3 regions of the Pseudoalteromonas sp. AWH4_217 genome follow, and region 1 is predicted to be linked to each of the others. Evidence: predicted binding sites of a transcription regulator. Region 1 holds the regulator's gene; each other region holds the start of a gene.
The links. The regulator FliA, encoded in region 1, starts transcription of late flagellar genes. The targets are predictions, from matches to a motif close to CTAAAGNTNNNNNNNNNNNNGCCGATA.
Positions count from the first base shown of each region.

Region 2: ACXAH1_RS13550 (VC2046/SO_2500 family protein) is a predicted target of FliA. The motif match lies at 6,345-6,371, and genes of this name have one in related genera.
Region 3: ACXAH1_RS21625 (DUF5610 domain-containing protein) is a predicted target of FliA. The motif match lies at 7,627-7,653, and genes of this name have one in related genera.

Region 1 covers NZ_JBSWYM010000004.1:281,908-292,365, reverse strand. Annotated here, with positions in the region: gene flhA (flagellar biosynthesis protein FlhA) at 1-1,800, shown strand, start outside; gene flhF (flagellar biosynthesis protein FlhF) at 1,821-3,344, shown strand; gene ACXAH1_RS06490 (MinD/ParA family protein) at 3,337-4,197, shown strand; gene ACXAH1_RS06485 (RNA polymerase sigma factor FliA) at 4,200-4,934, shown strand; gene cheY (chemotaxis response regulator CheY) at 4,978-5,361, shown strand; gene ACXAH1_RS06475 (protein phosphatase CheZ) at 5,381-6,151, shown strand; gene ACXAH1_RS06470 (chemotaxis protein CheA) at 6,167-8,407, shown strand; gene ACXAH1_RS06465 (protein-glutamate methylesterase/protein-glutamine glutaminase) at 8,488-9,648, shown strand; gene ACXAH1_RS06460 (ParA family protein) at 9,703-10,458, shown strand, end outside.
Region 2 covers NZ_JBSWYM010000010.1:307-10,764, forward strand. Annotated here, with positions in the region: gene ACXAH1_RS13515 (S8 family peptidase) at 336-2,195, shown strand; gene ACXAH1_RS13520 (class I SAM-dependent methyltransferase) at 2,261-3,451, opposite strand; gene ACXAH1_RS13525 (HD domain-containing protein) at 3,535-4,182, shown strand; gene ACXAH1_RS13530 (ion channel) at 4,179-5,159, opposite strand; gene ACXAH1_RS13535 (M48 family metallopeptidase) at 5,232-5,906, shown strand; tRNA gene ACXAH1_RS13540 (tRNA-Tyr) at 6,101-6,185, opposite strand; tRNA gene ACXAH1_RS13545 (tRNA-Tyr) at 6,209-6,293, opposite strand; gene ACXAH1_RS13550 (VC2046/SO_2500 family protein) at 6,406-6,927, shown strand; gene ACXAH1_RS13555 (YchJ family protein) at 7,190-7,645, opposite strand; gene ACXAH1_RS13560 (SulA-like leucine-rich domain-containing protein) at 7,662-8,087, opposite strand; gene ACXAH1_RS13565 (tetratricopeptide repeat protein) at 8,209-8,670, opposite strand; gene ACXAH1_RS13570 (NCS2 family permease) at 8,789-10,078, shown strand; gene ACXAH1_RS13575 (hypothetical protein) at 10,085-10,458, opposite strand, start outside.
Region 3 covers NZ_JBSWYM010000023.1:46,928-57,385, forward strand. Annotated here, with positions in the region: gene gspM (type II secretion system protein GspM) at 1-423, shown strand, start outside; gene ACXAH1_RS21580 (type II secretion system protein N) at 426-1,184, shown strand; gene ACXAH1_RS21585 (UPF0149 family protein) at 1,188-1,763, shown strand; gene ACXAH1_RS21590 (hypothetical protein) at 1,769-1,972, opposite strand; gene ACXAH1_RS21595 (hypothetical protein) at 1,972-2,328, opposite strand; gene ccoG (cytochrome c oxidase accessory protein CcoG) at 2,562-3,989, shown strand; gene ACXAH1_RS21605 (serine/threonine protein kinase) at 4,103-5,077, shown strand; gene ACXAH1_RS21610 (thiol:disulfide interchange protein DsbA/DsbL) at 5,097-5,720, shown strand; gene ACXAH1_RS21615 (thiol:disulfide interchange protein DsbA/DsbL) at 5,733-6,368, shown strand; gene trmA (tRNA (uridine(54)-C5)-methyltransferase TrmA) at 6,427-7,524, opposite strand; gene ACXAH1_RS21625 (DUF5610 domain-containing protein) at 7,684-8,796, shown strand; gene murI (glutamate racemase) at 8,896-9,699, shown strand; gene ACXAH1_RS21635 (RNA recognition motif domain-containing protein) at 9,840-10,313, opposite strand.

The DNA.
Region 1 (10,458 bases):
CATAACGGCGGAGACGCAGCTGGTAAAGTGATCGAAGCGTTTGGCTCCGTTGTAATCGGCGGTAACTACGCGGTTGGTCTGGTGGTCTTCCTGATCCTTATCATCATCAACTTTGTGGTAATCACCAAAGGTGCTGGCCGTATCTCCGAAGTATCAGCCCGTTTTACCCTGGACGCGATGCCCGGTAAACAAATGGCAATTGACGCAGACCTGAATGCCGGCTTTATTTCGGCAGATGAAGCCAGAGCAAGACGTGAAGAAGTAACGCGTGAAGCAGACTTTTACGGTTCAATGGATGGTGCCAGTAAGTTCGTAAAAGGCGATGCGATAGCGGGGATTGTAATCCTGGCGATTAACATCATTGGCGGTCTGTTTGTGGGCATGGTGCAGCATGACCTGAGCTTTGGCAGAGCCATGGAAGTCTATACCTTACTGACGATAGGTGATGGTCTTGTCGCTCAGCTTCCTTCGTTATTGTTGTCAATTGGTACAGCGATTGTTGTAACCCGTCAGAACGAATCACACAACATGGGCGAGCAAATGACCCAGCAGCTGGGCAACGAGAAATCCTTGTCTATCGCAGCAGGGATCCTGATTGTCATGGGATTAGTACCTGGTATGCCTCATGTTGCATTCCTGGGCTTGGGCGCACTCATTGGCTATCTGGCTTATTATTCACACCAGCAAAAACTTAAAGCACAAGAACAGCAAGCCGAGGACTCAAAAGGTGGCGCGGTTGCTGCTCAGCAGCAGGAACAAAAAGAGCTTGGCTGGGATGATGTACAGCCGGTTGATGTGATTGGTCTGGAAGTCGGCTACCGCCTGATCCCCTTGGTTGATCAATCACAGGGGGGCGAGCTGTTGAATCGCATTAAAGGGGTGCGTAAGAAGCTGTCACAGGAGCTTGGCTTCCTTGTGCCTCCAGTACATATCCGTGACAACCTGGAGCTGGACCCGAACGCTTACCGTATTACCTTGATGGGCGTAGGTTCAGGAGACGGCGAACTGAAACATGGTGATGAGCTCGCGATTAACCCGGGTCAGGTGTTTGGTCCAATTAATGGCGTTGCCACTAAAGATCCGGCTTTCGGCCTGGAAGCTGTGTGGATCAAACCTGAACAAAAAGATGAGGCTCATTCTCTGGGCTATACAGTTGTGGATGCAGCCACAGTAGTCGCCACACATATCAGCCAGCTGCTGACTAATAATGCGTCTTTACTGCTGGGCCATGAGGAAGTTCAGAATCTGTTGGATATGCTGGCTAAGAGTCACCCTCGCCTGGTCGAAGGTCTGGTGCCGGATATATTACCACTGACAACCGTAGTAAAAGTGCTACAAAACTTGTTAAACGAAGGGGTCGCAATTCGTGATATGCGCTCTATTGTTCAGACTCTGGTTGAATATGGGCCTCGCAGTCAGGACCCTGATGTATTAACGGCTGCTGTACGTATCTCACTACGCCGACTCATAGTGCAGGATGCGGTTGGCGGGGCTGATGAAATCCCTGTCATAACATTGGCGCCCGAGTTGGAACAGATGTTGCATAAGTCACTTCAGAACGCAGGTGATGAGGGGGCAGGCATAGAGCCAGGCCTTGCAGAGCGGCTTCAAGGTTCATTAAGAGAAGCCCATCAAACGCAAGAAATGCTCGGCGAGCCGTCCATCTTATTAACCTCAGGTATGTTAAGAAGTGTGCTGTCACGATTTGTAAAACACACCATCCCGGGACTCAGAGTCATGTCATATCAGGAAGTACCGGATGAAAGACAAATTAAGATAGTGAGCTCAGTTGGACAGTAGAGGACTAGAAGGGGCTGACCATGAAAATTAAACGTTTTTTTGCAAAAGATATGCGTACCGCTTTGAAAGAAGTGAAAGAAGAGCTTGGTGCGGATGCGGTAATTATGTCAAACAAGAAGCTGGCTGACGGTGTAGAGATCGTTGCCGCAGTTGATAATGACCGCACGCCTGCGCCTCAGCCTCAGGCGGCACCTCAACAGCCAGTAGCGCAAGCTGCCCCTCGTCAGGCTGCGCCTCAGCAAAGCGCGCAGCAAGGCTACAACCAGGCTGCCAGAATGGTCCGTCCACAGCCTCGTCGTGCCGAGCCACAAAAGCAGGCACAAGTTGCAGATAGTCTCGAAGCTTTACTTGAGCGCCAAGCCCCTCGTCCTAAGTCGCCTGAGCTTGCTTCGATGTTTTCTCAATCTGGTATCAACACAGATGATATGTTTCAGCCTCAACAACGCAGCGAAGCCCCGGCTAAGGCTATGCCTCAGGCAGCTCGACAGCCGCGTTATGAGGCTCCAAGTCATAGTTTTGACGCGCGTGAAGAGAGTACCTCCTGGGAGTTTGGTGATGATCTGGAACAAGGGTTTGGTGACGAACCTGCGGTGCAGAAAACAGCCAACGATGACGAAATGTCCTCTATGCGCGATGAAATGAACGCAATCCGCCAGCTACTCGAGTTTCAGCTGTCAGGGCTGATGACTCAGGAAATGGCACGTCGAGATCCAACTCGTGCTTGCCTGGTTGAACGCCTGAAAGGCATGGGGATCGGTGCTGAAGTGGCTGAGCAGATGGCCTGTTTTATTCCGGATGATGTTTCTCGTAAAGAAGCATGGAATGCGCTGCTTAATATGGTCGTCAATCAGATGCATACAACCAACAACGATATCCTGCGTCAGGGTGGTGTGTACGCGATGGTTGGACCAACAGGAGTAGGTAAAACGACTACCGTTGCAAAATTGGCAGCACTGGGCGCCCAAAAATATGGTGCTGACAATGTGGCATTGATCACCACAGATACTTATCGTATTGGTGCTTATGAGCAATTGGCAACCTATGGTCGGATCATCGGCTGTCCTGTCAAGCAAGTAAAAGATGCCAATGAACTTGCTGAGGTTCTTTATCATTTACGCAATAAGCGTCTAATATTAATAGACACGGCAGGAATGAGTCAGCGCGACCTGCGTTTAACCGAGCAGTTAAACACTTTGATGCGCAGCAGCCGTGTTGACATTCGCAGCTACCTGGTATTAAGTGCAACAGCACAAATGCATGTACTGCAAGAGACAGTAAACCACTTCAAAAAAGTCAATTTAAGTGGTTGTATTTTTACAAAACTTGATGAAAGTCTAAGTTTAGGTGAGATTATTAGCATAGCGATTCAAAATCGTCTGCCAATAGGGTATCTTACCAATGGTCAGCGAGTGCCTGAAGACATTCGCGTGGCAAACGCTCAGAAGTTAGTCAAAAAGGCTGAGCAATTGTATTTAAAGAGAACAAAAGCACAACATTCGCGACGTGTACCAGTGGCGTCCCAGACAGTAGGAATGTATGATTAATACAGTTTTAGATCAAGCAAGTGGCCTGCGGAGAATGAACCAAAAAAATAACCACAGTGTAAAAGTAATCGCAGTGACTGGTGGTAAAGGTGGTGTAGGTAAAACCAATGTATCCCTTAACACTGCCATTGCGTTAGGACAGCAGGGTAATCGGGTCTTGGTGCTTGATGCTGACTTAGGTCTGGCCAATTGTGATGTCATGTTGGGTTTAAGGGTAGAGAAAAATTTATCTCATGTATTGTCTGGCGAATGTGAACTAGACGAAATCCTGGTTGAGGGACCTGCTGGCATCCGCATCGTCCCGGCGACATCTGGCTCGCAGAGTATGGTAGAGTTAACACCTGCCGAGCACGCAGGCCTAATTCGTGCATTCAGCGAGCTCAGTAGCGAATTCGACATTTTAATTGTCGATACCGCAGCAGGTATTTCAGATATGGTTTTGAGCTTTTCCCGAGCTGCTCAGGACGTTTTAGTGGTGGTGTGTGATGAACCCACCTCAATCACCGATGCTTATGCGCTGATTAAAGTTTTAAGCCGCGAACATGGTGTATATAAGTTTAAAATTGTGGCCAATATGGTACGCAGTTTAAGAGAAGGGCAAGAACTCTTCGCTAAATTATCCAAAGTCACCGACCGGTTTTTAGATGTTGCTTTAGAACTGGTTGCAACGATACCCTTTGATGAAAATATGCGTAAGTCTTCGCGACGTCAAAAAACCATCGTTGAGCTTTTCCCCAATTCACCTGCTGCCGTGGCATTCAGAGGTCTGGCAAGCAAAGCTGTCAAGTGGCCCATCCCCCATCAACCATCAGGTCATTTGGAATTCTTTATTGAGCAACTGGTAAACGGTTAACGATGGCTTCACCGGTCAACCGCATGGCGGGATATAAAACGACGGACCACCTTCATAAGGTGGTTGAACGTCATACGCCATTGGTAAAAAAAGTGGCCTGTCATTTATTAGCTAGGTTACCAGCCAGTGTTCAGTTAGACGATCTCGTGCAGTCTGGCATGATAGGGCTAATCGAAGCCTGTAAAAACTTTGATGCAAGCAAAGGGGCAAGCTTTGAAACGTTTGCAGGTATCCGAATTCGTGGCGCAATGATCGACGAGATCCGCCGTGGTGATTGGGCTCCGCGCTCTGTTCACAAAAACGGCCGGATGGTAGCAGAAGCCATTGCTGAGTTAGAATCTCAGCTTGGGCGGGAACCAAAAGATACTGAAATCGCTGAAAAACTTGATATTACGCTGGATGAGTACCATCATATTTTACATGATGTGAATGCGAGTAAAGTTATCGGTATCGAAGACTTGGGGGTCGACGAAGACGTAATTTCTCCCGCAGGCAACGATTTTGCGCTAGACAAACCATTCAATAATGTTAAAAATGAGCGCTTTAACGAGTCGTTAGTCAATGCTATCAAGACTTTACCTGAGCGTGATGCCTTGGTGTTGTCTTTGTATTACAACGACGAGATGAATTTAAAAGAGATTGGCGCGATCTTAGAGGTCAGCGAATCTCGAGTGAGTCAGATTCACGGTCAAGCAATGATCAAGCTTCGTGCAAAGATCAATGACTGGATCAATTAGAGTAAGTTTTACAATATAGGTTCAAACCTCACCGGAGGAAGTTTTGGATAAGAACATGAAAATTCTCGTGGTTGATGATTTCTCTACGATGAGAAGAATAATCAAAAACCTGCTAAGAGACTTAGGCTTTACCAATGTTCAAGAGGCTGATGATGGCAGTACGGCACTTCCAATGTTGCAAAATCAGGACTTCGACTTTGTCGTAACTGACTGGAATATGCCGGGCATGCAAGGTATCGATTTGCTACGTGCAATTCGTGCTGATGACAAGCTTAAACACATCCCAGTACTCATGGTTACAGCAGAAGCGAAAAAAGAACAAATCGTTGCCGCTGCCCAGGCTGGAGTTAATGGTTACATTGTTAAACCGTTTACGGCAGGAACCCTGAAAACCAAACTAGAAAAAGTGTTCGAACGTTTAGGCTAGTATTGATAAGGGTAGGCTTATGTCAACATCTTCTGTGCCACAGATAACTCTGGAACAGGCTAAACTGCTCGTTGAATACCTTGAACAAGGTGAGCAGGAAAAGGCTGATGAGATATTAATTGAGGCCACCAACAAAGAACAATCAGAGCTATTCGCTGAAGTGGGTAAACTGACTCGACAACTTCATGAGTCGTTGAAAAACTTTGAGTTAGATACCCGATTAGCAGACCTCACGACAGAAGCCATTCCAGATGCCAAGCAGCGCCTCAATTATGTCATGGAGATGACAGAAAGCGCTGCTAATAAAACCATGGATGCCGTAGAAGCGAGTCTTCCCTTAGCCCAAGAACTTGCCGATGAACTCTCTGAAATTAAGCCCACCTGGGACAGACTAATGAGCCGGGATATCCAGCTCGGAGAGTTCAAGTCTTTATGTCATGATCTTGACAGTTTTATGCAATCCTCAAGAGGCCGTACAGATGAGTTACAAAATCTGATGACCAATGTACTGATGGCGCAAGATTATCAAGATTTAACCGGACAGGTGATCCGGCGTGTCATAGAGCTGGTTCGTGAAGTTGAAGACAGCCTTATTCACTTGTTGACTGTATTCGGTACTGCAGATGAAAGTCAACAAACTGCAGCCCAGCCGCAGTCACAAACTAAAGCCACCCCCGTTGCTGATGAGTTGTCAGGTCCAGAGGGTCCAATAATGGACGCTGAGTCTCGAGATGATGTCGTATCCGGGCAGGACGAAGTTGATGACCTGTTGTCGAGTTTGGGCTTCTAATAGGAGAGTATGCGAATGAGCTTTGAAGTCGATGAAGATATCTTACAAGACTTTCTTGTTGAAGCTGGGGAAATACTCGAACAGTTATCAGAGCAGCTTGTCGAACTAGAAAATAACCCGGAAGATAAAGAGCTGTTAAATGCCATTTTCCGAGGCTTCCATACAGTCAAAGGGGGGGCAGGCTTTTTAAGCATGACCGAACTGGTGGACGCCTGTCATGGTGCGGAAAATGTGTTTGATGTCCTACGCCAAGGGCAGCGTCACGTTACGGCTGAGTTGATGGATGTGATTTTACAATCACTGGACACTATCAATGAAATGTTCTCGTGTATCCAAAACCGCGAGCAACCCGAGCCGGCGGACCCCCATTTATTGGAAGTATTACACCAACTTAGCCAGCCTGAATCTGAAGATGAGGTGATTGCAGCCCCTGCCGCAGCAGAGCCAGAGCCAGAGCCAGTTGTCGCGACACCCAGTGCAGACGATGTGCTTTTTGATGCACCATCCGATCCAGTAAGCGAGTCTTCTGGTGAAAGCTCTGACAGCATTGATGAAATCTCCGAGGAAGAATTTGAGAGTTTGCTGGACGAACTACACGGTTCAGGAAATGGCCCGTCAGCAGCTTCACAAGAACCGGCTAAACCGAGCGCGGCACCAAGCTCATCGAGCAGCGATGATGGTGATATAACCGACGACGAATTCGACAGTTTGTTAGACGAGCTACACGGAGTTGGACAATTTGGCGCAACACCTGCTTCAGCAGCACCTGCACCGGCACCAGAACAACCTGCAGCCGCTGAAAAGGCACCTGCGTCGGGTGGTGGTGACGATGACGAAATCAATGACGACGAATTTGAAGCCCTACTGGATGAGCTACATGGCAAGGGGCAAGCGCCAAAGTCGACAGAGACAGATGTAGCAGCGCCTAAAGAAGCCGCAAAAGCGCCGCCTAAGCCAGAACCCAAGCCAGCAGCACCTGTAGCTAAACCGGCGCCAGCGCCAGCAGCCAAGGCGCCAGCTGCAAAACCCGCAACAGAGGCTAAGCCGGCAGCAGATAATAAAGCCGTAGCGAAAAAACCTGCCGCGCAAGCTGAAACCACAGTTCGGGTAGATACCAAACGCCTGGATGAGATCATGAATATGGTCGGTGAGTTAGTGTTAGTGCGTAACCGCTTGGTTAGTTTGGCCAATAACTCCAACAGCGAAGCAATGGGCAAGGCCATTTCAAACCTGGATGTGGTTACAGCAGACCTTCAGGGTGCTGTCATGAAGACCCGGATGCAGCCAATTAAGAAAGTATTTGGTCGCTTCCCCAGGGTTGTTCGTGATTTGGCTCGTAGTCTTAAGAAAGACATTAGCCTGGTATTGGAGGGGGAAGATACCGATCTGGATAAAAACCTGGTTGAAGCCCTTGCGGATCCCTTGGTTCACTTGGTTCGAAACTCAGTGGATCATGGTATTGAAATGCCAGACGTGCGTGAAGCCGCTGGTAAATCAAGAACCGGTACAGTGACGCTATCTGCATCTCAGGAGGGCGATCACATTCTGTTGACCATCCGTGACGATGGTGCAGGTATGGACCCTGAGAAGCTGAAGAAAATCGCTATCAGCAAAGGTGTAATTGATTCTGATCAGGCAAGCCGCTTATCAGATAACGAGGCATATAACCTCATTTTCGCACCAGGTTTCTCAACCAAAGAACAAATTTCCGACATCTCTGGTCGAGGTGTAGGTATGGATGTGGTCAAAACCAAGATCACTCAGCTCAATGGTTCTGTTAATATCCAGTCAGAGTTGGGCGTGGGCACTATCCTTGAAATCAAAGTGCCTCTGACATTGGCAATCTTGCCAACCTTAATGGTTATGATCGGTCAGCAAACATTTGCTCTGCCACTTGCCGGAGTGAGCGAAATCTTCCACCTGGATTTGACTAAGACTAATGTCGTTGACGGGCAACTCACGATTATAGTACGTGAAAAAGCTATACCCTTGTTCTACCTGGAACACTGGCTTGTGAAAGGTGCTGACAGAGGCGCCCGCAAGGCTGAAGGGCATGTCGTCATCGTTCAGATGGGCACCAAACAGGTTGGGTTTGTTGTTGATTCTCTTATCGGTCAGGAAGAGGTGGTGATTAAACCGCTTGACGCCTTGTTGCAGGGTACACCTGGTATGGCAGGGGCAACAATCACCTCTGATGGTGGTATCGCGCTTATCCTGGACGTCCCCAGCATGTTGAAATATTACGCCGGTAAGTAAATACCTGGCGCATTTATACCGACAAAGTGGTGTCTTTGACACCACTTTTCGGATCTGTAACGAATAAAAGAGCAATGCCAATGGCAGTTAAAGTATTAGTTGTAGATGACTCGAGCTTCTTTCGTCGCCGAGTGAGTGAAATACTAGAAAAAGATCCAGAAATTCAAGTGATTGATTTTGCAGTAAATGGTCAGGAAGCAGTCGACAAAGCTGCCCGCCTCAGACCGGATGTAATCACTATGGATGTGGAAATGCCGGTGATGGATGGTATCAGCGCAGTGAAGCAGATCATGCAGAGCTCACCCACTCCGATTCTGATGTTTTCGTCGTTAACACGTGAAGGTGCGAGCGCGACTCTGGATGCATTAGATGCAGGTGCAGTCGACTTCTTGCCCAAAAAGTTCGAGGATATTGCGCGTAATAGTGAAGATGCGATCCGCTCTTTGCAAAACAAAGTCAAAGAAATCGGCAGACGTCGGGTAAGCAGATTTACCCGCCCGATCAGTTCTTCGTCAACACCTTCACCTATGCGGAGTACACCAACCGCTGCGCCCCCGGGGTTGCGTTCAGCGGCCAAACCGATAGCACAACCAGACCGTTCTTTTTCAAGACCAGCGGCCGACACGCCAAGCACTGGCGCATCGTTTAAAGCCTCAGGCAAGAAATACCAAATTGTTGCAATTGGCACCTCCACTGGTGGACCGGTCGCATTACAAACAATTTTGACTCAGCTGCCAGCGAACTTTCCGCATCCAATTTTGCTTATTCAGCACATGCCAGCAGCATTCACTCCTGCATTTGCACAGCGCTTAAATAGCCTGTGTAAAATCAAAGTGAAAGAAGCTGAGCAGGGTGACAGGTTGCAACCTGGTGTTGCCTATCTGGCGCCGGGTGGTCAGCAGATGTTGGTTGAAGCCAGAGGTGGAAGTAAAACGCTGAAAGTGTTTGAAGATGATAGTCCCCGTATCACCTATAAACCCAGTGTCGATGTCACGTTTGCCAGTACCGCTAAGGCATACGGAGGAGATGTATTGGCAGTGATCCTGACTGGGATGGGAGCAGACGGACGTGATGGTGCCAGAATGTTGAAACAAAGTGGTGCGACTATCTGGGCACAGGACGAAAAAACCTGTGTGGTATATGGTATGCCACAAGCTGTTGCCAGCGCGGGTATTTCGTCTGAAGATATTGCTTTGCAGGATGTTGCACTCAGAATAAACAAAGAGATAGGTTGTGCATAGTTGATATATGCCTGAATACTTGTCTGTGTTTGGCCGAAGGAATAAAAGAAAAACGTGAAAATCTGGACGGTAGCAAACCAAAAAGGCGGGGTGGGTAAAACCACCACCACAGTGAGTCTCGGTGGGATCCTGGCGCTTCAGGGAAAGCGTGTATTATTAATCGATACAGATCCTCATGCGTCATTGACTTACTATTTTGGCATTGACTCAGAAGAGTTAGAAGTCAGTGTATACGACATCTTTATTCGCGGCTCAAACATGGCCAGTGAGGAAATCCTGCAGGCACTGTGTCCTTCAACCATAGAAAACCTGGATATTTTGCCGGCGACCATGGCCATTGCCACGCTGGACCGCAGTATGGGTAACCGTTCCGGTATGGGACTTATCCTTAAAAAGGCGCTTGCTAAGATAAGTGAGCACTATGATTATGCTATCCTTGATTGTCCTCCTGTGCTTGGCGTGCTCATGGTCAATGCGCTGGCCGCGAGTGAACGTATCTTGATCCCGGTGCAAACTGAGTTTTTGGCGTTAAAGGGACTTGATCGTATGATGCGAACAATGTCATTAATGCAAAGTTCGCATTCCAAGCAATATCAATATACTATAGTGCCAACTATGTATGATAAGCGCACAAAAGCATCTCTTGAAGCATACAAGTCTCTGGTGGAAACCTACCAGGACAAAGTCTGGCCCGGGGTTATCCCGGTTGACACCAAATTCAGAGATGCCAGTCTGGCGCAACAGGTGCCAGTTCAGTACTGCCCAAAATCGCGCGGCGTTTATGCTTATCGCGCCTTGTTGGAACATCTG
Region 2 (10,458 bases), on a different contig from region 1:
ACACCTTTGGACAATAGGTCACTCGATCAATACTCATTTTAGGATGTTAAGCAATTACGGAGCGTGAAATGAAATATTCAACCCGCGTACTTAACATGAAAATATGGTGAGCTAAAGTTCCCCAGTATAGGGAAGTTCTGTAATGGAAGTAATATTTAAATTATAAAAATCAACAGTGTACCGATTAAATCATGAATATGAAAAATATTAATGTAAATTTAAATTTACATTAATTGTAAAGATAGTTAAATAAATGTTCCATTTTGTGTTTATTTTCTCTGCAATTGAGCTACATTTTGATTGGAAATTAACCAAACAACAAAAAAGGAACAAGTATGCGTAAACTAAACACACTCGCTTTTGCCATTCTGGCAGGCATTTCTGGACAGTCGATGGCTCAGGCTGAGTTACTGACTACAGACCAGAGCAAGGCCATTCCAGGCAAATATATCGTCGTGTTTAAAACGCCAACTGTACTTAATACACAAAGTGCAATGGCTATCTCAGACTATGCTACAACGCAGGCACAGGCATTAAGCAATGCTTACAATGTAAACGTTGCTAAAAGCTTCAATGGTGTGCTTAACGGTGTTGTGGTAAACGCGTCTGCAGGTGATGTAAAAGCAATGCTGAAAGACCCTAACATTGCCTACATTGAACAAGATCAAATAGTCACAGTGACGCCTCAGGCTTCAGGCGATCAGAGCAACGCGATTTGGGGTCTTGACCGTGTAGATCAGCGCGCATTGCCTCTGAATTCAAACTATCACTACGACTTTGATGGTTCAGGCGTTACGGCTTATGTTATTGATACTGGTGTTCGTATCTCGCATAGTGAATTCGGTAACCGTGCAAGCCACGGTTATGACTTTGTCGACAATGATGCAGACTCTTCTGACTGTAACGGTCACGGTACGCACGTTGCTGGTACCATCGGCGGTTCACAGTACGGTGTTGCGAAAAATGTTAATGTTGTCGGTGTTCGCGTATTGGGTTGTAATGGCTCCGGTTCATATTCTGGTGTGATTTCAGGAATTGACTGGGTTAAGAACAACGCTTCAGGCCCGTCTGTTGCGAACATGAGCTTAGGTGGTGGCGTGTCTCAGGCTGTTGATGATGCCGTTAATGCTGCCGTTGCTTCTGGTGTTACTTTCGTTGTAGCTGCTGGTAATGATAATAGCGATGCTTGTAACTACTCTCCAGCTCGAGCTGCCGATGCAATAACTGTTGGCTCGACAACTAGCAGCGATGGCCGTTCAAGCTTCTCAAACTATGGTTCTTGTCTTGATATTTATGCGCCAGGTTCCAGTATTAAGTCTGCGTGGTATAATTCTGACAGTTCTACCAACACAATCAGTGGTACCTCAATGGCTGCACCACATGTAGCAGGTGCGGTAGCATTGTATCTCGACCAGGATCCATCGCTTACTCCAGCGCAGATTGATTCACTGCTTAGTAGCAGAAGTACTAAAGGTGCGGTATCCGATGCCAAAGCAAGTTCACCGAATGAACTGCTTTATACGCTTGAAGGTGATGCGCCGCCTCCACCACCACCGCCAGGCCCTACTGAGCTTGTTTCAGGTGTAGGTGTGTCTGCGTCAGGTGCGTCAGGTTCAGAGACTTTCTATAAGCTTGCTGTTCCAGCTGGTGCAGCGTCGGTTTCGTTCACTCTGGCTGGCGGCTCGGGTGATGCGGATCTGTATGTTCAACAGGGTTCTCAACCGACTCAAAGCAGTTACGCGTGTCGTCCATATAAAAACGGCAACAACGAGTCTTGTGAATTTTCTAACCCAGCTGCAGGTGACTGGTACGTGATGCTACATGGCTATAGCCAGTATTCAGGCGCTACGCTGACAGGTACTTTTGGTGATGCTTCAGGCTGTGGTGCAAACTGCCTTGAAAACGGAGTGCCAGTAACAGGGCTGTCTGGTGGTACCAACACAGATACCCGTTACACCATCGAAGTGCCAGCAAATGTGACGCTGAATGTGAGTATTTCAGGTGGTTCAGGTGATGCTGACCTGTATGTACGCAAAGGGACTCAGCCAACGACAAACAACTATGATTGTCGTCCATATCGCTCTGGTAACAATGAAACTTGTACTCTGAGTTCAGGTACGGATGGTGGTACTTACCACATCATGGTTCGAGGCTACAGCAGCTATTCAGGCCTTACTTTGCAAGGCAGTTTCTAAATATAGTAAGTTAGAAATACGAGAAAGGCCGGTTTATACCGGCCTTTCTACTTTAATGATGACGATTAATACACTTTACAGATCAGGCCTTTTAGGTAAAACCCCTCCGGGTAACAGCCTGCTATAGGGTGGTCTGCTGCCTGATTAAGGCGCTCCATAATTAACAAGTCTTTACCTGCATCTAGAGCCGCATCAGCCACTACTTTTTGGAACAAATTCTGTTCCATAAGGCCTGAGCAAGAGAAGGTTAGCAAAGTACCACCTGGCTTAAGTAACTGCATAGCCAGCATATTAATGTCTTTATAGCCGCGGCAGGCACCATTGAGCTGTGCTTTACTCTCGGCAAATTTAGGCGGATCCATGACAATGGTGTCAAACTGACGGCCTTCCTCACGGTATTGTCTTAGCAACTTGAACACATCCTGCTTAACAAACTGAGCCCGCGACAAATCTAGTTCATTGTGTTCTACATTACGCTTAGCTGTATCCAGAGCAGGCTGAGAGACGTCGACATTGATGACTTCTTCACACTCACCACGGAGCGCATACAGACCAAACGTGCCTGTATAGCAAAAACAGTTAAGCACTGACTTACCTTTTGAGAAGCGTTCGAGTGCCGCACGGCTGTCTCTTTGGTCTAGGTAGAAGCCGGTTTTGTGACCAGATTTAATATCGACTTCAATTTTCAAGCCGTTTTCCATGATCACAACTGGCGCTTCAGGTTCGTCTCCCCACAATACACCGGTGGTTTTCTCAAGCCCTTCCTTTTTCCGTACATCTACATCAGAGCGCTCATAGATATGGCACTCGGGAAACAGAGTTCTGAGAGCTTGTACGATTTCGCCTTTGTGGCGCTCTGCGCCGGCACTTAACAGCTGACAAACCAAATAGTTGTCAAACTTATCAATCGTTATGCCGGGCAAACCATCTGACTCGGCAGCACATAGCCTGAAGCCGGTTAACTGTCCTTCTTCAATGACCTGCTCGCGCGCTGAGAGTGCTCGCGCTAGTCGTCGTTCGAAAAATGACTGATCGATTTGTTCAGACTGATCAAAGCTCCAGATCCGCGCTCGGATCTGAGAGTCTGGACTATATGCGGCTGTAGCCAGGTATTGACCGTCGTGACTATAAATGGTCACTGTATCGCCAAGTGCAGGTTTACCTTTGACTTTTTTGATCGCCTTAGAAAAGATCCAAGGGTGCTTTCTTTTTAAAGATTTTTCACGGCCAGGTTGTAAATACAGCGCGCAAGACATATAAATTCCTTACAGTAGATTATGGTGACATTTTAGTGAAGCCAATAACAACATACAATCAGAACCACGAGGTTAAGGGATAAATGACATTAAATACGATGGAATTTGAGGCTGCATGCAGAGATTTTATGCTAACAACTGAGTTTGCCGATACTGCCCACGATTTATCGCATATCTTGCGGGTAGTTAAAACCGCGAAGCAATTGTGTGCGGCCGAAGGTGCTGACCTTGAAGTCGTCTTGCCCGCAGCCTGGCTGCACGACTGTGTAGCAGTGGCAAAAAACCACCCGGATAGGCCAATTGCCTCTAAACTGGCAGCTGACAGGGCTGTCGCTTTTTTATCAACGCTAGACTACCCTAAAGACAAGTTACCCTCAGTACATCATGCAATTGTCGCACACAGTTTTAGTGCCAATGTGACCCCAGATACTTTGGAAGCTAAGGTTGTTCAGGATGCCGATCGTATGGACGCGTTAGGGGCAATAGGGGTGAGTCGGTGTATGAAAGTTGGCGGCGCGATTGCAAGGCATATGTATCATATCGGTGACCCTTTCTGTCAGGAGCGTGAGCCGGATGATAAAAAATATACGTTAGATCATTTTTACATCAAATTGCTTAATATTGCAGAGCAGATGCATACCCAGTCAGCTAAGAGAGAAGCGCAGAGACGCACTGAATTTATGCGCGGGTTTTTGCAAGAGTTGGGAAGAGAAATTGGTATCTCTGATTAGCGGGTCATGCGTTTTACAAATACGACAACGAACAAGGCCAGAGAAAAGCTGCCGGTAAATGCCTCAACCGTCGCGATTAACCGGGTGATGCCGGTCGGCGTTATGTCGCCATAGCCAAGTGTTGTAAAGGTAACCACACTGAAATAAATACAATTTAGCAACGTGCTTAGGTTTTCCGTCCAGGAGGCTTGGCTGGAAAACTGGATAAGCCCGTCATTGTAATTGATCCCGAACAGGAAGTAGCAGATTGCGCAGGCGATGATCATACCCAAACTGAAACGGATCACATTTTCGGGCTTTTCGCCGTAGCCGCACAACATATCGACAAAAGAGGATACCAAGCGGCGTTTGGAGAATTTGGGGTATTGCGCGTGTCGCATGCGTAGCTCGCTGTAGGTATATTTCCCGGCCATCTCAAATAGACCTTGCTGCTCGGCGCCTTTTCTTAGTAATCGATAGATTTCTTCAGACTGCAAAAATAAGTCGTTTGCTTCTTCCAGATCTTGCTGCTTAAGAGCTTCATTGGCTTGCTTTTCCTGCAAAAGCTTGTCACCGAGATAGAGGTTGTCGATGCGCGTCTTATCGAGCTTCATGCCTAACAGGTTTGTATCTCCAAGCTTGCAGCAGTGCAGATTGGCGTCACGCAAGTCTGCCTTCATTAAAGAAGCATTTTTAATTGTACTATTGAATAAATGAGCACCTTGCAAGTTAGCACGATAAAAGTTGCTGTATGACAAGTCATAGCCTTCGTGGTTGTCAAACTTGACCAGGTTGAGGCCTTCGAGGTTTGCACGTTTTAACTCCAGACCTTGCAAGAGACCACCTCTTTTGGCATATCTCTCCAGCTTTTGTGTCAATTCCAGACCGCTCTTGTCAAATTTGCTATCATGCCAAAAGCAATAGCCTGACCCCATATCTATTTCTTGGCATTTATGGCCATCGGGTGATTCATATTGGCAAAGAGGTTTGTTGTTCATAGTGCGCCAGATCAATCCTTCTTATAAGTAAGGGTAGCAGTATTTTTTCAGGGTAAATAAAAAATTGTATCTATGTCATTCGATTATCAATTAAGCATCAGTAAGCGCAGACAGAGTGTTGCCATTAAAGTAACAGCAGATGGCGTGAAAGTATTCGCGCCCTACGGAATCGACAAGCGTTGGCTGGATACGTGGCTAAAAAGCAAATCACACTGGGTCGAAAGTAAAAAATTGGCGATGTCTGCTCAGCAGCAGATCCAGATACCTTTTGACAGTAAGAAAATTCAGATATTTGGCGAGCAGTATCAGTTTGAGTTGTCACCAAGTTGCTCTTACATTGATCACGATGCGAAATGCATTGGTCTAAAAACGCATGCCAAACCCGACTCTGAAGGGGCGAGAAAAGCGCTGTTTGGGTATTTAAACCAGGTGTTACTTAGTTATGTGACGCCGGTACTGGCGGAGTATTCCGACCTGATGAGAAGTGAGTATCAAGAACTTAAAATCAGGGAATATAAACGTCGTTGGGGCAGCTTGTCATCAAGTGGCACTCTGGCACTCAATAGCTTGCTGGTAGGTGCACCTAAGTGGGTAATTGATTATGTTATTGTGCACGAGTTGGCGCATTTCCATGTCATGGCACACAACCAAGCCTTTTGGAAAATCGTTGCGCATCATTACCCTGAATATAAGAGGGCACAAACTTATTTAAGCCAAAACGCAGTGGTGTTGCAGATTAAAAAGTAGGGGCGTACGGTTTCGGTTGGAATCAATGAATCGAATTTTTCTGCCAGTAGTTATCATTCAAAAGCGTAAGCAAGAACGTATAGGTTTCCAAATGACAGAAGTGCTATCGTTGGGGAATGAGCATTTAAATATGAATGTCTTTTTGATATGAGTGGCTAACCAGACATTATTTTTAAATTGGTTTGATAGGAAAGTGGTGGAGGGGGCTGGATTCGAACCAGCGAAGGCAGTGCCGTCAGATTTACAGTCTGATCCCTTTGGCCGCTCGGGAACCCCTCCTAAGAGAAATACAAATTGTGATGTGGTGGAGGGGGCTGGATTCGAACCAGCGAAGGCAGTGCCGTCAGATTTACAGTCTGATCCCTTTGGCCGCTCGGGAACCCCTCCTCAACATGGGCGCTGATAATATCAAAGTTTTTAGTGAAGTAAAGAAATGTTCTAAAGAAAATTGAAAAAATGCCGATAAATTTTCATATTCCATAAATTGTGGCGATTTTACATGCAGATAGATGGCATTTTGTGCAAAGAGGCCCAGCTTGGTAGTGCGCTTAATCACAGTGTTCATGAAGCCCGGCGCGGTGACTTTGCATTGCTTTTATCTTTGTTGTCTCAGGATGCGTTAGATTTTAGCCAGTTTGACCTGCCCCATACTTCACCCGAGCAGCCGGATAAATCTGAAGCAGCGTTAAAATTGGCATTGCAGTTGGGCCCTCAAAAACCACTTGCACCCGAGCAGTTTAATATGCTCATCGGCCAGGACAATGGTTTTTTGGTTCAAGAGGGGGATCTAGCCAGCCTTCGTCTCAAAGAATGTCTACAGCCAGAGCCCTATGCCGTGCGTAATGACAAAAAGCACATTCCTTTGCATATTGTTGACAATCTTGAGCCAGCAGTAAGACAGAGGCTAGAAAAAACCAGAAACCCTCACATGATTGTTGATAATAAAGACATCGATGCAGCAGGGTTTTATGATCAGATAGCCGGCGGAGAAATGCAATCTATGTTGCAGGTTGCTGTTTAAAGAAGCACACCGACGGCATGGGAATACAAAAAGACGCTTTGGATAGGGCTACATGCTTGTATGCACCAGATGCAAATCTAAATGAGGAGAACATTTAGCTTTTGCTGAGTATCATTCTACGGCACTGATCCTGCTTTACAGAACGCTGCTTTGGCACCTGTAAAACGTAGAAACAAAAAATTAAGAGTAATACTCAAGCGCGGGAACATTACACTTTATGGATTATTGTGCATTCAATAACCCAAAAGTTTAGCCAGCCAACCTAGCCGTGGCATTTTTTGAACTTCTTCCCACTTTGGCAGGGACAAGGATCATTCCTGCTAATTTTTCTCTCAGGGCAGGCAAACAGGTCGCCATCTAGATAACGCCACAGCCCTGCTTCTTTTATAAAGCGAGACCGTTCATGCATTGTGACGCACACGCCGCCATCAAGGTACATCGCTTTAAACTCCACAAAGTGATAATCAGTAGACTCACTGCACTGGATAATCTCTAACCCGATAAAGGTGACCTGCTCGGCAAATGCTCGGATACTGGCTTCACTGTTTTCTGCACGCATGCTTTGTGCGTACGTATTATGTATGTAGCCTGTGTCTTTAAGACAATACGCACTATACCGTGAGCGCATCAGTTGTTGGGCGCTTTCAGGTTGCTTACGTCCTTCTATAAAAGGCAGACAGCACACTTGTGCTTCAGTTTCAGAACCGCAATAACACATATATTCTCATTTGGACTTAATGCGCAACGACGGATGTTCCATGGCCAGTAGAGCGAGTGAAGCAAAACAATTCAGTATCACTGTCTATCAGCTTAAACCGGGCAAGCTGCTGATCAGATACTATGTCTGTCCAGGTAACCACCGCTGCAAAGTTGCCTTTGCATAAAGCGCTGTTAATAACATACTCCAAGTTTATCAAATGTCTCTGTCGCAGCACCAGTAACTTGCTGCTGTCAATTGAGCTGTTATCCAGCAGTGCTTTGCTTGGGATGTTGTCTGGTGCAATGAGCAGTGTCCATTTATGTAACGAGTTACATCGATACAGAATCTTTAATAGTTCCAAACTGCTGACTATGTCATCTTCCGCATACACTAGCTGATAACGTTTATCGGCTGTATTGGTTTGAGATGAAGAAATATTTTGCACTTGAGTATGTAACATGAGCAGACCACTGATTTTCTATACAGTGGTTATACAGTATTTCATACAGTGCTATTTGGCAAGTAAAATATCGCGTATTTTTTGTTCTTTTCTATTAGTGCTTTGATTGTGTTTACTTTTATTATGAGATCGTGTCCTGATTAAAATGCATCATCTGGTGGATTTGCTCATACAGTGTTGCAGCATAACATTGAGCATCGATAAATCGTTTCGCAGTCAGATGTGTACGTACTTGCTCCAGTGTACCAGCTGCTGCCTGATTGCCCTGACTTTGCGCGAGTGACAGCCAGGCAATACCATGAAAAACACTTTTAGGCACACCCTGGCCTTTAATGAACAGCATACCCAGATAGAACTGTGCTTTATTGTCGCCTGACATGGCAGCCAGGCGTAGCCATTTTGCGGCGAGCGGATATTGTTTATTTTTCAGATAATAAAGCCCTTTTTTATAGGCAGCTTTGCTATCCGTGTCTGAGGGCCAGCGGTTTTCAGAGTCTGGTGTTGCGGTCACAAACTCCAATACATTGAGGAGTTGTTGTTCCAAGTCATTGCCGTTTGCAACTGCTAATTGGTTCTTTTTCATACTGATTTCACTTAATACGACCTAGATCAGAGTGTAGTTGATTTTTAACTATTTTGTCCGATTACACCAGAGATTTATGATAAAATCCGGCTTTCGTTTCTATATAAAATACAAAGACATGCTGGAAAAATTATTTTCGCTCCGTGCACAGCAGAGCACAGTCAAAACCGAGTTTATTGCCGGTCTGACGACATTTGTCACTATGGTTTACATCGTGTTTGTTAACCCGGCCATGTTGGCTGAAGCGGGCATCGATCATGGCGCTGCGTTTGTCGCCACCTGTTTAGCGGCAGCCATTGGCTGCTTTATTATGGGCCTGTGGGCCAATTATCCTCTGGCCCTGGCACCAGGGATGGGACTAAATGCCTTTTTTACTTACGGCGTTGTATTAGGTATGGGCCACACCTGGCAAAGCGCATTAGGCGCGGTATTTTTATCAGGCTGCCTGTTTTTACTACTGAGTGTTTTTAAAGTCAGGGAATGGGTGATCCAGGCAATTCCCCTGGTATTAAAACAAGCTATTGCTACGGGCATTGGAGCTTTTCTGGCACTGATTGCGCTGAAAAATGCGCAGATCATTGTCGCCAGTCCAGCTACCTTTGTTCAATTGGGAGACATCACCAGCCCAGGTCCTCTGTTGGCCATTCTGAGTTTTTTTGTGATTGCAGCTTTGATGTATCGTGATATGAAAAGTGGTGTGTTACTGAGTATTTTATTGGTAACGGTTTTGGCTTGGGCCCTTGGCTTGGTTGAATACTCAGGTATTGTGTCAGCACCGCCAAGCATTGCACCCACTTTGGCGCAACTGGATATTGCCAGCGCACTGGAAATTTCAATGCTGAGTGTCGTGTTTGCATTTTTGTTTGTTGATTTGTTCGATACCAGCGGTACTTTGGTTGCTGTTACGCAAAAAGCGGGGATTGCTGATCAGGAGGGGCGGATGCCGCGTCTGGGCAGAGCATTGTCTGCGGATAGTTCGGCGACCATTGCCGGCTCCTTCCTTGGCACGTCTACCACTACCTCTTATATCGAATCTGTGTCGGGTGTATCCGTGGGTGGCCGAACAGGTTTAACTGCTGTGGTCGTTGGGTTGTGTTTCCTGCTTATGATGTTCTTCGCGCCATTGGCCCAGATGGTACCAGCTTATGCTACAGCAGGAGCCATATTGTACGTAGCTGTTTTGATGTTACAAAATCTGAAGCTAGTTAACTGGGATGATATGAGCGATGCGATACCGGTGAGCGTTGTACTGTTAATGACGCCGTTGACTTTTTCCATTGCTCACGGCATCGCACTTGGCTTTATTTCTTACACAGCGGTTAAACTGGCCTGTAATAAGCGAGAGGAAATTTCTATCAGTGTCTGGGTATTAACCCTGCTGTTTATTGTGAAGTTTGCGATCAGCTGACGCTGATCACCACTTTTTCTTGGGTGCGAAAAGGACGTCGAGATCGTCCTTTTCTTTCTCGGCTTTCTTTTTCACCGCAGAGGCGTTAGAGGCTTTGAGCTCTGTGCTGATCTCACTCAAGTATCCTTCTAACAATGTTTTCTTTTCATTAATGTATTCATCTGAATAAGAAACACCGCAAATAATCGCATAGGCTTTTTCAAAGTATTGTCGAGCTGAGCCTACCATGTTGGCGCTTTTAGCAGACAACCCCCGCTTGATTTGGCTTTCAACGTTGATCCTAAGCTGCAACCGCTCCATTTTACGGTCTTCTTGCACGAATACCTGCGTGTCTACCTTGCCTTTACTATGCTCTGAACGCAGCAGGTGGCGTAATTTTT
Region 3 (10,458 bases), on a different contig from region 1:
TTACTGATTGTTGCCGGGGTTGTGTTCAGCGTATTTGTATTGATAATGGGCATAATTCGCCCGTTGAACAGTGCGGTTGAAAAAGCAGAAAAAGAAGTTGATAAACAACAGGCCTTGGTTTCCTGGGTAAGCAAAAGTGTGACGCAATTGAAAAGTCAGAGTTCAAGTCGTGCCTCTGCGGGCAACGTGAACTTGACTCAGCTGGTCAACCGTACTCGCGGTAGATATAAAATTGCCATCAGCAAAATGCAACCCAGCGATAACTCACTACGTGTGAATATCGACAATGTAGAGTTTAACCAGTTGATTGCCTGGCTGGACGAGCTGACCAATCAGCATGGTGTTAAAGTGGCTAACCTGGATTTGGGCAAAGAAGATGCTCCCGGATATGTTCGAGTTAGTCGTCTGGTATTAGAGAAATAAGTATGAAAAAGATCATCAGTCTGGTACTGGTTTTTTTGCTGGCGTTTAGCGTGTTTGTCGCTATCACTATGCCTGCCAGTATCGTTTTACAATTGTCACAGGGATCGCTGCCACGCGCTTTGTCTGTCGGCGCCGTGTCTGGCTCTGTATGGGAAGGGCGGATCAGCGAAGTGCGCTATGAAAACGTTCAGCTTAATGACGTTACCTGGCAGCTTAATGGTTGGGGACTACTGACCGGCCAGGTGCAGGGTAAAGTGCGCTTTGGCTCACCCAGAACACTGGATGAAATCTCAGGCAACAGTAATTTCTCGATGTCACTGTTGGATAAGTCGGCTAAGCTGGATGATGCGATACTGCGCTTTAGTGTTGAGCAGGCTATGCAGCAGGTTACACTGCCTTTGCCCGTGGATGCCAAAGGTCGTGTGATTTTGAGTATTGATGAATACCATACCGGACAGCCTTATTGTGAAGCGCTTAATGGTGAGATCAGTAGCCCGAATATTGATATCAAAGGCCTCACGGGTTGGTTTAGTATCGGTGATATGAGTGGTACATTGGCCTGTAAGTCTGGCGATATCGCCGTGACGGTGGATCCGGAAAATCGCCTTGGGCTGCGTGCTGATGCAACCCTGGCTGCCAACATGCAGTTCCGCGTTGCGGGCAATATCAAACCAGAGGCTTCGTTACCTAAAGAAGTCCACGACGCAGTTAAGTTCTTAGGACGTCCGGATAGTGAAGGGCGTTACCCGGTAAGTTTATAAACAATGATGACCTTTAGTTACGAGGCGCAGCATCAGGCTGCGCTCAGCGAGTATCTTGAGCAACGCCCTGGAGCTATGAGTCTGCGTGGCGTTGAAGGCTATCTGTTTGCGCTGATTTGTGGCCCAGATGGAATAGAGCCAGAACAATGGCTGAGTGAGGTGAGTCTGAATGATGAGGCGTTAAAAGAGCATACTGTGTTCGCTTTTTTAGCATTACATCACCATATTAGCGAGCAGGTTTTTTCTGGCCAGTTTTCTCTGCCTGTGCAGGCACAGTCTCTGTGGGCTGAAAAGCAGCAGTGGAGTCAGGGATTTTTACTGGCCAGCCAGCAGTATTATGAACGCCTGATGAGTGCCTCAGGTATATCACAAGAGTTGATTCAGGCGTTGCAAATGGCCACTGAACAGCTAGCTTTTTTCAGCCTCGAAGAGCAGCAAGTTGCACAATTTTGTCAGCAAGGGGGGCATGATATGGCTGCCTTTTGTGCTGAGCAACTTAGCCTTGCTAACGACTTTGCGCAAGGGTATGCCGCACTGATAGAGCAAGTCGCTCTGGCCAGCGGCCTGTATAACGAGTAACTCAGTTACATCAAATCAAGAGCGATGTGGGTGCAGCCTTTCGCGCAATGGGCACTGCCTTTAGTCCCCTCAGCACCGGTCAGGTCGAGCAACACAGGCTGATTGCAGTGTGAGCATAATACAGTCTGACCTTTGCTTAATTTTTTCAACAGGGCCTTTTGGTCATTAAAAGACTTAGCCCTGGCTTTGTTGAGTTGAGAAAAATCCATTACAAACCCGCCTGTTTCAATGAACTCGCTGCAATCTCACACACTGTCAGAAGCTTCGGACCATAGAAATACATATTCAGCTCATTGCCTTCACAAAACTTCAGGTGAAACACCTTCATTTTCTCATTGGTTGATAATGCAGACATGATGTAAGACTGCTCAGACTCTGTCAAAGTCAGCTCTTTATTGATCTGCTGGCGGGCCAGTTTCGCTGCCATACTGTACTGGGCTTTGCTGGTATCCCCAAGCAGGTCTACACCATACTGGATCATTTGCTCGCGTGGCTCTTTGATGCTCGGGTGGTCTATGGTGAACAGGGCCAGGATCACCACAACTAAAATCAGGTACTTTTTCATAACTGCAACTACTTTGATCTAAACAGCTAAAAGATGTCGCCAGTGTAATAAAATGAGGGAAATAAAAGCAAGTTTAGTGCTAGGAATTTTTTATTACTTAGTTTAGTTGCAATGCTGTTTTATGTCGGCTTTTCCCTTTAAAATGAGCAAGATCTAATCCAGATTGATATACTACACATATAAAATAGAGGTCACTGTAGCAAGTACCTGTCCCAGGCGCGTAAGGAGCTGTGATGGACAAACAAATTAAGGTCAAGAATATCCCCGTCGACGTCAAAATTCATAAACCCGACGATTTACAACCAGACAGGTTTAACCCACGCAACCGCATTTATGTCAGGGCTGTCACCGGGTTGCATCAGAAGCTCAGGAAGCAGATTGGTTTTATCGGCATGTTGGCCTTCATGCTGTTACCCTGGATCAATTTCAATGGCGAGCAGGCGGTGCTGTTCGATATTTTTGAGCAAAAGTTCAACATTTTTGGTCTGACGTTGTGGCCTCAGGATTTAACCATTCTGGCTTTTATTTTGATGATTGCGGCCTTCGCCTTGTTTTTGGTGACTACTTTCTATGGCAGGGTGTGGTGCGGTTATACCTGTCCGCAAACGGTCTGGACCTTTATTTTTATCTGGTTTGAAGAAAAATTAGAGGGCACAGCCAATCAGCGTAAAAAGCTTGATCAGCGGCCTATGGACTTTGATAAATTCTGGCGTAAATCAGCTAAGCATTTAAGTTGGATGCTGTTTTCCTTGTATACGGCCATTTCGTTTGTGGGCTATTTTACGCCCATCCGAGAGTTACTGCCTGATCTGCTGATGTTCTCGGCCTCAGGATATGCGGCATTGAGCGTGCTGGTCTTCACTTTGTGTACTTATGGTAATGCCGGCTGGATGCGAGAGATCATGTGTCTGCATATTTGTCCTTATTCACGCTTTCAGTCCGCTATGTTTGACAAAGACACGTTTACAGTGAGTTATGACACCGAGCGTGGTGAGAGTCGCGGTCCGCGTGGTCGTAAGGAAGATCCCAAAGCGCTGGGGCTGGGGGACTGTATCGACTGTAAGTTATGTGTGCAGGTGTGCCCGACCGGTATCGATATTCGCAATGGACTGCAATACGAGTGTATAAACTGTGGTGCCTGTATTGATGCGTGTGATGGCGTGATGGATAAAATGAACTATCCAAAAGGCCTTATCTCGTATACAACTGAGCGTAACCTGGAAAGTGGCAGCGACAAAACCAAAGCGGTACGTGGTAAGCTCATCGGCTATCTACTGATCCTGATCGTGCTCAGTGGTGCGCTGGTTGCTAATGTTGCGATGCGCAAAACACTGGATCTGGATATTATCCGGGACAGAAACCAGCTTTATCGTGTGAATGTAGAGGGACTGGTTGAAAACACCTATACACTGAAGATGATCAACAAGGCACAGGTGCCTCAGACTTTCCTGATCAGCATTCGCGGTTTGTCTGACTTCACGATCATTGGTAAACAGGAAATTCAAATCGCGGCGGGCTCAACCGTCGACCAGCCTTTATCGGTTGTGATCGACCCGTACGATTTGACGCTGCCGGTGACGGAATTTGAATTTGTCATTACAGTGAAAGACGAACCTGAAGAGTACATCGCACAGCCAACGAACTTTTTTAAGGGTCGTTAGCGTAGATAGGGTACAATGGGGTAACTCATTTACTTCATAAAAAGCGGGTTAGCCCGCTTTTTTGTTACTTGGCCCACCGCTATTGAGGTGAAAGGCTGTGAAAGGTAAAAATTATGACTGATTTCAGTTTTCAGAACTTAACGCCCGATCTGATCCTCGATGCTGTTGAAAGTGTAGGTATCTATCCCGAATCCGGATTGCTGCCACTCAACAGCTATGAGAATCGGGTTTATCAGTTTCGTGCTGATGATAACCGTCGTTATGTTGCCAAGTTTTATCGGCCCGAGCGTTGGCAGTCAGAACAGATCCAGGAAGAGCACGATTTCACACTGGCTCTGCAAGAAGCCGAAGTGCCCGTTGTCGCTCCGCAGCGTGTTGACGGACAAAGTTTGTTTGAGCATCAGGGCTATCGATTTTGTTTATTTCCGAGTGTCGGTGGTCGCCAGTTCGAAATGGATAACCTGGATCACCTGGAAATGTTAGGGCGCTACATTGGTCGTTTACACAGCGTTGCACAGCAAAGTGAGTTTGTTCACCGCCCCGCGATTAATGTTGTCGGTTACCTGCATCAACCACGCAAGGACATTTTGGCGTCTGAGTGTTTGCCTGAAACATTGCGGCTGGCGTTTACCACGGTGCTTGATCAGGTAATTAACAAAGCTGAAGAAAAATTCACACCATTCCAGCAGATCCGTTTGCATGGTGATTGTCATGCTGGCAATATTCTATGGTCTCAGGAACAGGTAATGATTGTGGACCTTGATGATTGCCGTCAGGGGCCCGCTGTTCAGGATCTCTGGATGATGTTAAGTGGTGACAGGCAAAATCAGGTCATGCAGCTTGATACCCTGTTATCCGGCTACGAAGAGTTTGCCTCGTTCGATACATGCGAACTGGCGTTAATTGAGCCGCTAAGAGCAATGCGTATGGTGCATTATATGGGGTGGCTGGCCAAACGTTGGCATGATCCGGCGTTTCCCCGGAACTTTTCGTGGTTTGCAACAGACAAATACTGGGAACAACAGATCCTGGCGTTAAAAGAACAACTTGCCGCACTGGATGAAGCGGCGATCAGTCTTTATCCATAAAAATTTAGAGAGAATAGTAATGTTAAAATCGATTAAGGTTGCGCTAATTGCGTTGTGTATGCCTGTGCTGGCAATGGCTGCCGATTTCACGGATGGCAAACACTACCAGACATTAACAACGACAAAGAGTGAGTCGGCCAAGGTCACTGAATTCTTTTCCTTTTACTGCCCGCATTGCTTTCAGTTTGAACCGGTAGCTAAAGCACTAGAAAAAAGCCTGCCAGCGGGTGCTGTATTCGAAAAAAGCCATGTTAATTTCCTGGGTGGACTGTCACCTGAAGTGCAAAGTTACCTGAGTTATGCCTACATCATTGCTAAACACCACGGTAAAGCGCAACAGGTGAGCGATCAGATCTTCAACACCATTCACGTGCAGCAGGTACAGCTAAAAGACCTAAAAGATATCAAAAAGCTGCTGGAAGCCAATGGTATCAGTGGCGAGCAGTTTGATGCAGCGATGGCCAGTATGCCAGTTATTAGCGCGGAAAAAGTCATGGTTGAAAAGCAGAATACTTTCAGCAAAGCTGGCGCACTGACAGGAGTGCCGACTTTTGTTGTGAATGACAAATACAAAATTAACCTGAGAGAGTTGAGCAGTCAGGCTGAGCTGGATGAGCTGGTTAAACACTTACTAGAAAAATAATGGGAGCAGACCATGTTTAAACCAATTTGCGCCGCAGCATTGGCGCTATTATTACCTTTGATGGCAAGCGCTGCCAATTTCCAGGAAGGTAAGCATTATGAGGTTGTCGCAGAGCGGGGCACCAAAAAGCCTGAAGTAACCGAGTACTTCTCGTTTTATTGTCCGGCCTGTAACAACTTTGAATCCTTAATTGGTGAGTTCAAACCAAAACTCGACGGCGACGTGAAATTCAAAAAAAGCCACGTTGACTTTGTCGGTGTACGTGACCCTGATATCCAGCAGATGATGAGTAATGCATTGGCGACAGCGTCTGTATTACCGCAAAAAGATAAGATCGTTGCGGCGATGTTTGCCCATTTGCACGGCAAGCGTGGTAAGTTCAACGAGGTTGCTGACATTAAAGACTTGTTTGTAGCTCAGGGCGTGTCTGCGGAGAAATTTGATAAACTGTACAAGAGCTTCTCTGTACGCACTAAAGCGAAGAAAATGAAGCGTTCACAAGAGCAGATGCAAGACAGAGGCGCGCTGACGGGTGTACCGACTTTTATTGTCAACGGCAAATACAAGCTGATCTTGTCGCGTGAATCTGGCGTGACTTCACCGGACGATATTGCCGCTCTGATCAACTATCTGGCGAAAAAATCCTAATCTTTAAGATGAAAAAAACCCGCGATGAACGCGGGTTTTTTTATGCCTAAAATTCACTTTATTTTCTGGTCAGAAAGACGCCCGACTCCACATGGTGGGTATAGGGGAACTGATCGAAAATGGCGATGCGTGAGATCTGGTGCGTGTCGCATAGTAATTCCAGATCGCGTTCCAGCGTATCCGGGTTACAGGAAATATAAATGATGTTGTCGTATTGGCTGACCAAGTTACAGGTGAGCTCATCCATGCCTGCGCGAGGTGGATCGACTAAAATGGTCTGGCAGTTGTAACTTTGCAGGTCTATGCCTTTGAGGCGTGAGAACTGCTTTTCGCCCTTCATGGCCGCCGTAAATTCTTCACTCGACATACGAATGATATCCAGGTTATCCACCTTATTGGCTGCAATATTGTATTGTGCCGAATGAACAGACGATTTAGAGATCTCTGTGGCGAGTACTCGGTTAAATTGCCCGGCCAGGGCAATGGAAAAGTTACCATTACCACAGTACAGCTCCAGCAAATCATTTTGCAGCGGCGTACAGAGATCTTGTGCCCAGGCCAACATTTTTTCATTCACTGCCGCGTTAGGCTGAGTAAAGCTATTTTCAACCTGCTGGTAGGTGTACAGCTTGCCATTGACTGTAAGCTGCTCTGTCACAAAGTCATCGCCAAACACCACTTTTTGTTTTCTGGCACGACCGATAAAGTCGACTTTATAGCTTTGTTGTAGCTCATGACGTAAAGCCTGCATAGCCTCTTGCCAGGCGTCGTCCAGTGCTTTGTGATAAAGCAGGCTGATCAGCACTTCACCACTGAGTGTTGTCAGATAATCGATCTGGAATAACTTGCGGCGCAGGATGTCGTTGTGGCGCAGCTTATCCATCATTACCTGCATCATTTCATTGACCAAAGGGGCGCCCGGATCGAACTGATCGACTCGGATCTTTGCTTTGGTCTGTTGATCGAACATGATGTGGAACAGATCGTCTCCATCATGCCAGACGCGGAATTCGCAACGCTGGCGATAGTGGCTTTTTGGGGAGTCGTACACTTCCAGTTGCGGCGCATCGAAGCGGGCAAATTGCGCACTGATCCGCTGTTGTTTTTCTGTCAACTGTTGCTCGTAGGTCGAAGTGTCAATCGTGATCACCGCCATATTAAAACCACCATAGTTAATGCAAAGAGGCGCTATTTTAGGATGCACTTTCGATTTGTCCAGCAAAGAGCAAAATATTTTGCTCTTTTATTGTACAATAGACTTAAGCTTAAGGCGTTTTGGCCGATAACCAACTATCAAGTAAAGCGGAGAGCAGACATGAAAATCGGACAGTTGAATCAGCTGTTGAATCCGGCGATGCAGCATAACGCGGGTAAAGCCAAATCGCTTATCCCTAATATGTCAATTAATACGGATAGTTACCACGGAAACAAATCTCAGGCAGCGGCAAAGATCCTCGATGATAAACTCGCACAAGCACTGGGCATTGAGAAAAAAGAAGAAAAAGACAAGCCCCTGTTTGATTTTGAAGAAATTGTCAAAAATGTGCTGGGGTTTGTCCAGGGGGCGGTGAAAAAAGCCAAGGCCGCCGGAGAAGACGACGACACACTTAAAAGTATGCTTGATCAAGCACGCAAAGGCGTGCAGATGGGAATTGATGAAGCGTCTGAAGATTTAAAAGGCACAGGCCTGTTTAATGATGAAATTGAGGAAGGCATAGAAAAGTCCCGCGAAGGGATTTTTAAAGGGTTAGATGAGTTTGAAAAGGAACTGTTTGATCCTAAACCACAGCAAGTATCAGTGAGTGCTGCACAGTTTGCCAGTTTATCTAATCAAGCTGAGTATGCCTTCACCACAGCTGAAGGCGACGAAGTGGTGATTTCTTTCAGTGATGCGATGAGTCAGTCGAAAGCGGCAAGCTATGCACGTAATGGCGACGGCGAAGGGTTTGCGTATGGTGAGCAAAGCAGTCATGAGCTTAATTTTTCCATCAGTGTGAATGGCGACCTCAACGAAGATGAGCAGGCTGCGATTAATGACATGATGAAAGACATCCGCGATGTGAGCGATACCTTTTTCGCCGGTGACTATGATGATGCGTTTGCCAAAGTGCAGGAACTGGGAATTAACAGTGAGCAAATCGTCAATTTCACTATGGATCTGCGCCAGACCAAAACTTCCGCTGCGATTGCCCAGTATCAACAGAGTAATCCTATGAAAGATCTGGAAAAAGCACTGCAGCCATTGGATCAACGTCTTGAAGGGATCCATGATGAAGCGAAAGGACTGGGCATAGAAGCTCAGTTGCCGGATATCATGGCCTGGATAAACGAAGGCCAGGCGCGTCTGAATGAGTTTCTTGATTATGCTCAAGGGTTCTTTAGTGCACTTGAATCTCGTCAGGCTGATAAGCAAGATCAGCAAGTATAAAAGGGAGCTCAATTTCTCTCAGTTTAGGATTTGACGTAAGTATTTATTTTAAACCCTGACCGTGGCACACTGCGCGCGAACTGTAATTAAGGAGCGCATGTGCCACATATTCTTGTCTTTGATTCTGGTATTGGCGGAACCAGTGTGCTTACGCACATTCGTAACGCTTTGCCTCATGCCGACTACAGTTATGTGATGGATAATCAGCTGCTGCCTTATGGCTTGCAATCCCAGCAGACGATCCAGCAGCGTTTGGCTGCGCTCATCAAGTGGATTGACCGTGACCTGCGCTCTGTCGATATTATCGTGATTGCATGCAATACCGCCTCAACCTATGCGTTGGGAGCAACTCGCCAATTAACCTCTATTCCGATTGTCGGAGTAGTTCCTGCGATTAAGCCCGCGGCATCAGCCAGTCGCGCAAAGCACATTGGTTTACTGGCGACTCCAGCAACCTCTCGGAATATCTATACGCAGCAGTTGATCCAGCAATTTGCCAATGAATGCCGGGTTGACCTTTATCAGTCGACTAAGCTGGTTGAACTGGCCGAGCAGTTTTACTGGTCCGGTGACATTGATCGGAAACAGCTTGTCGCTGAGATCAACCAGCTTAACTTCTCACCTGAGTTAGATCATCTGGTACTTGGTTGCACGCACTTTCCTATCATTGGCAAACCCCTGAGTGAGTCTATCCCAGAGTCGGTAGCTCTGATTGATTCAGGGGCTGCAATTGCTAGGCGGGTGTGTACCTTACTTGCACAAGATAGTGTTGTTAAGGAAGATACGGGTCAGGCTCATTGCTCAGCAATGAAACAAGGGACAATGAACTGGTATGCAACGGCACAACAGGCACATCCGGTTGAGCGGCCTGAAATCAAACTGATCAATCTTGATCATGAATAACTGAAGCATTTGTTGGTAAGATGCATTTGCGCAAACTCTGATCCAAGATCAACAAATAAGTGCGGTAATAAAAAAGGGGTGGTAACCAGATTGGCACCACCCCTGTTTGTGTGTACAACGAGCTGTTATCAAATTAAAGATCAGTCCTGATCGTTAGTAGTCAGCGATTCTTGTTTTTGTTTCGCTTCTCTGACTTTTAACGTGCGTTGCTGAAACTCAGATTCATTGAGCTCGTTGATGGCCCTTAGTGCATCGGGCTGTGGCATTTCAACAAATCCGAACCCGCGGCGTTTACCTGTGTTCTTATCTTTAAGCAAACGAACCGAAAACACTTGCCCTTTTTCTTCAAACAAATCTCTGACGACCTGTTCATTTGCTCTGTAAGGTAAATTACCGACATACAGTGTGGTTGTTTCTACTGTTCCACTGACGTCACTGCCCGTATTTCCTGTTGAGGAAGCAAAAGCTGATGCTATGCCTCCGATGATGATACCTAGCGCCAACAATAAGGCGGGATCAATTTGACTGTTTAGCAGTACAAAATGGCCAAGCGCATAACTCAATATTGCCAGGAGAAGTACAGTAAACAGTGTCTTACGATCGAGAATATTCATAAGGATCTACCAAAAAACGTTGAATACACATTAATTTAACAAGAAAGGTTGCTATATTAACGACTTAATCAAATATCGCAATAATTAAATATAGAACCTGTTGAAAAGATTGCACCTTCTTGATGGATTTACCGTCAGTATTGAG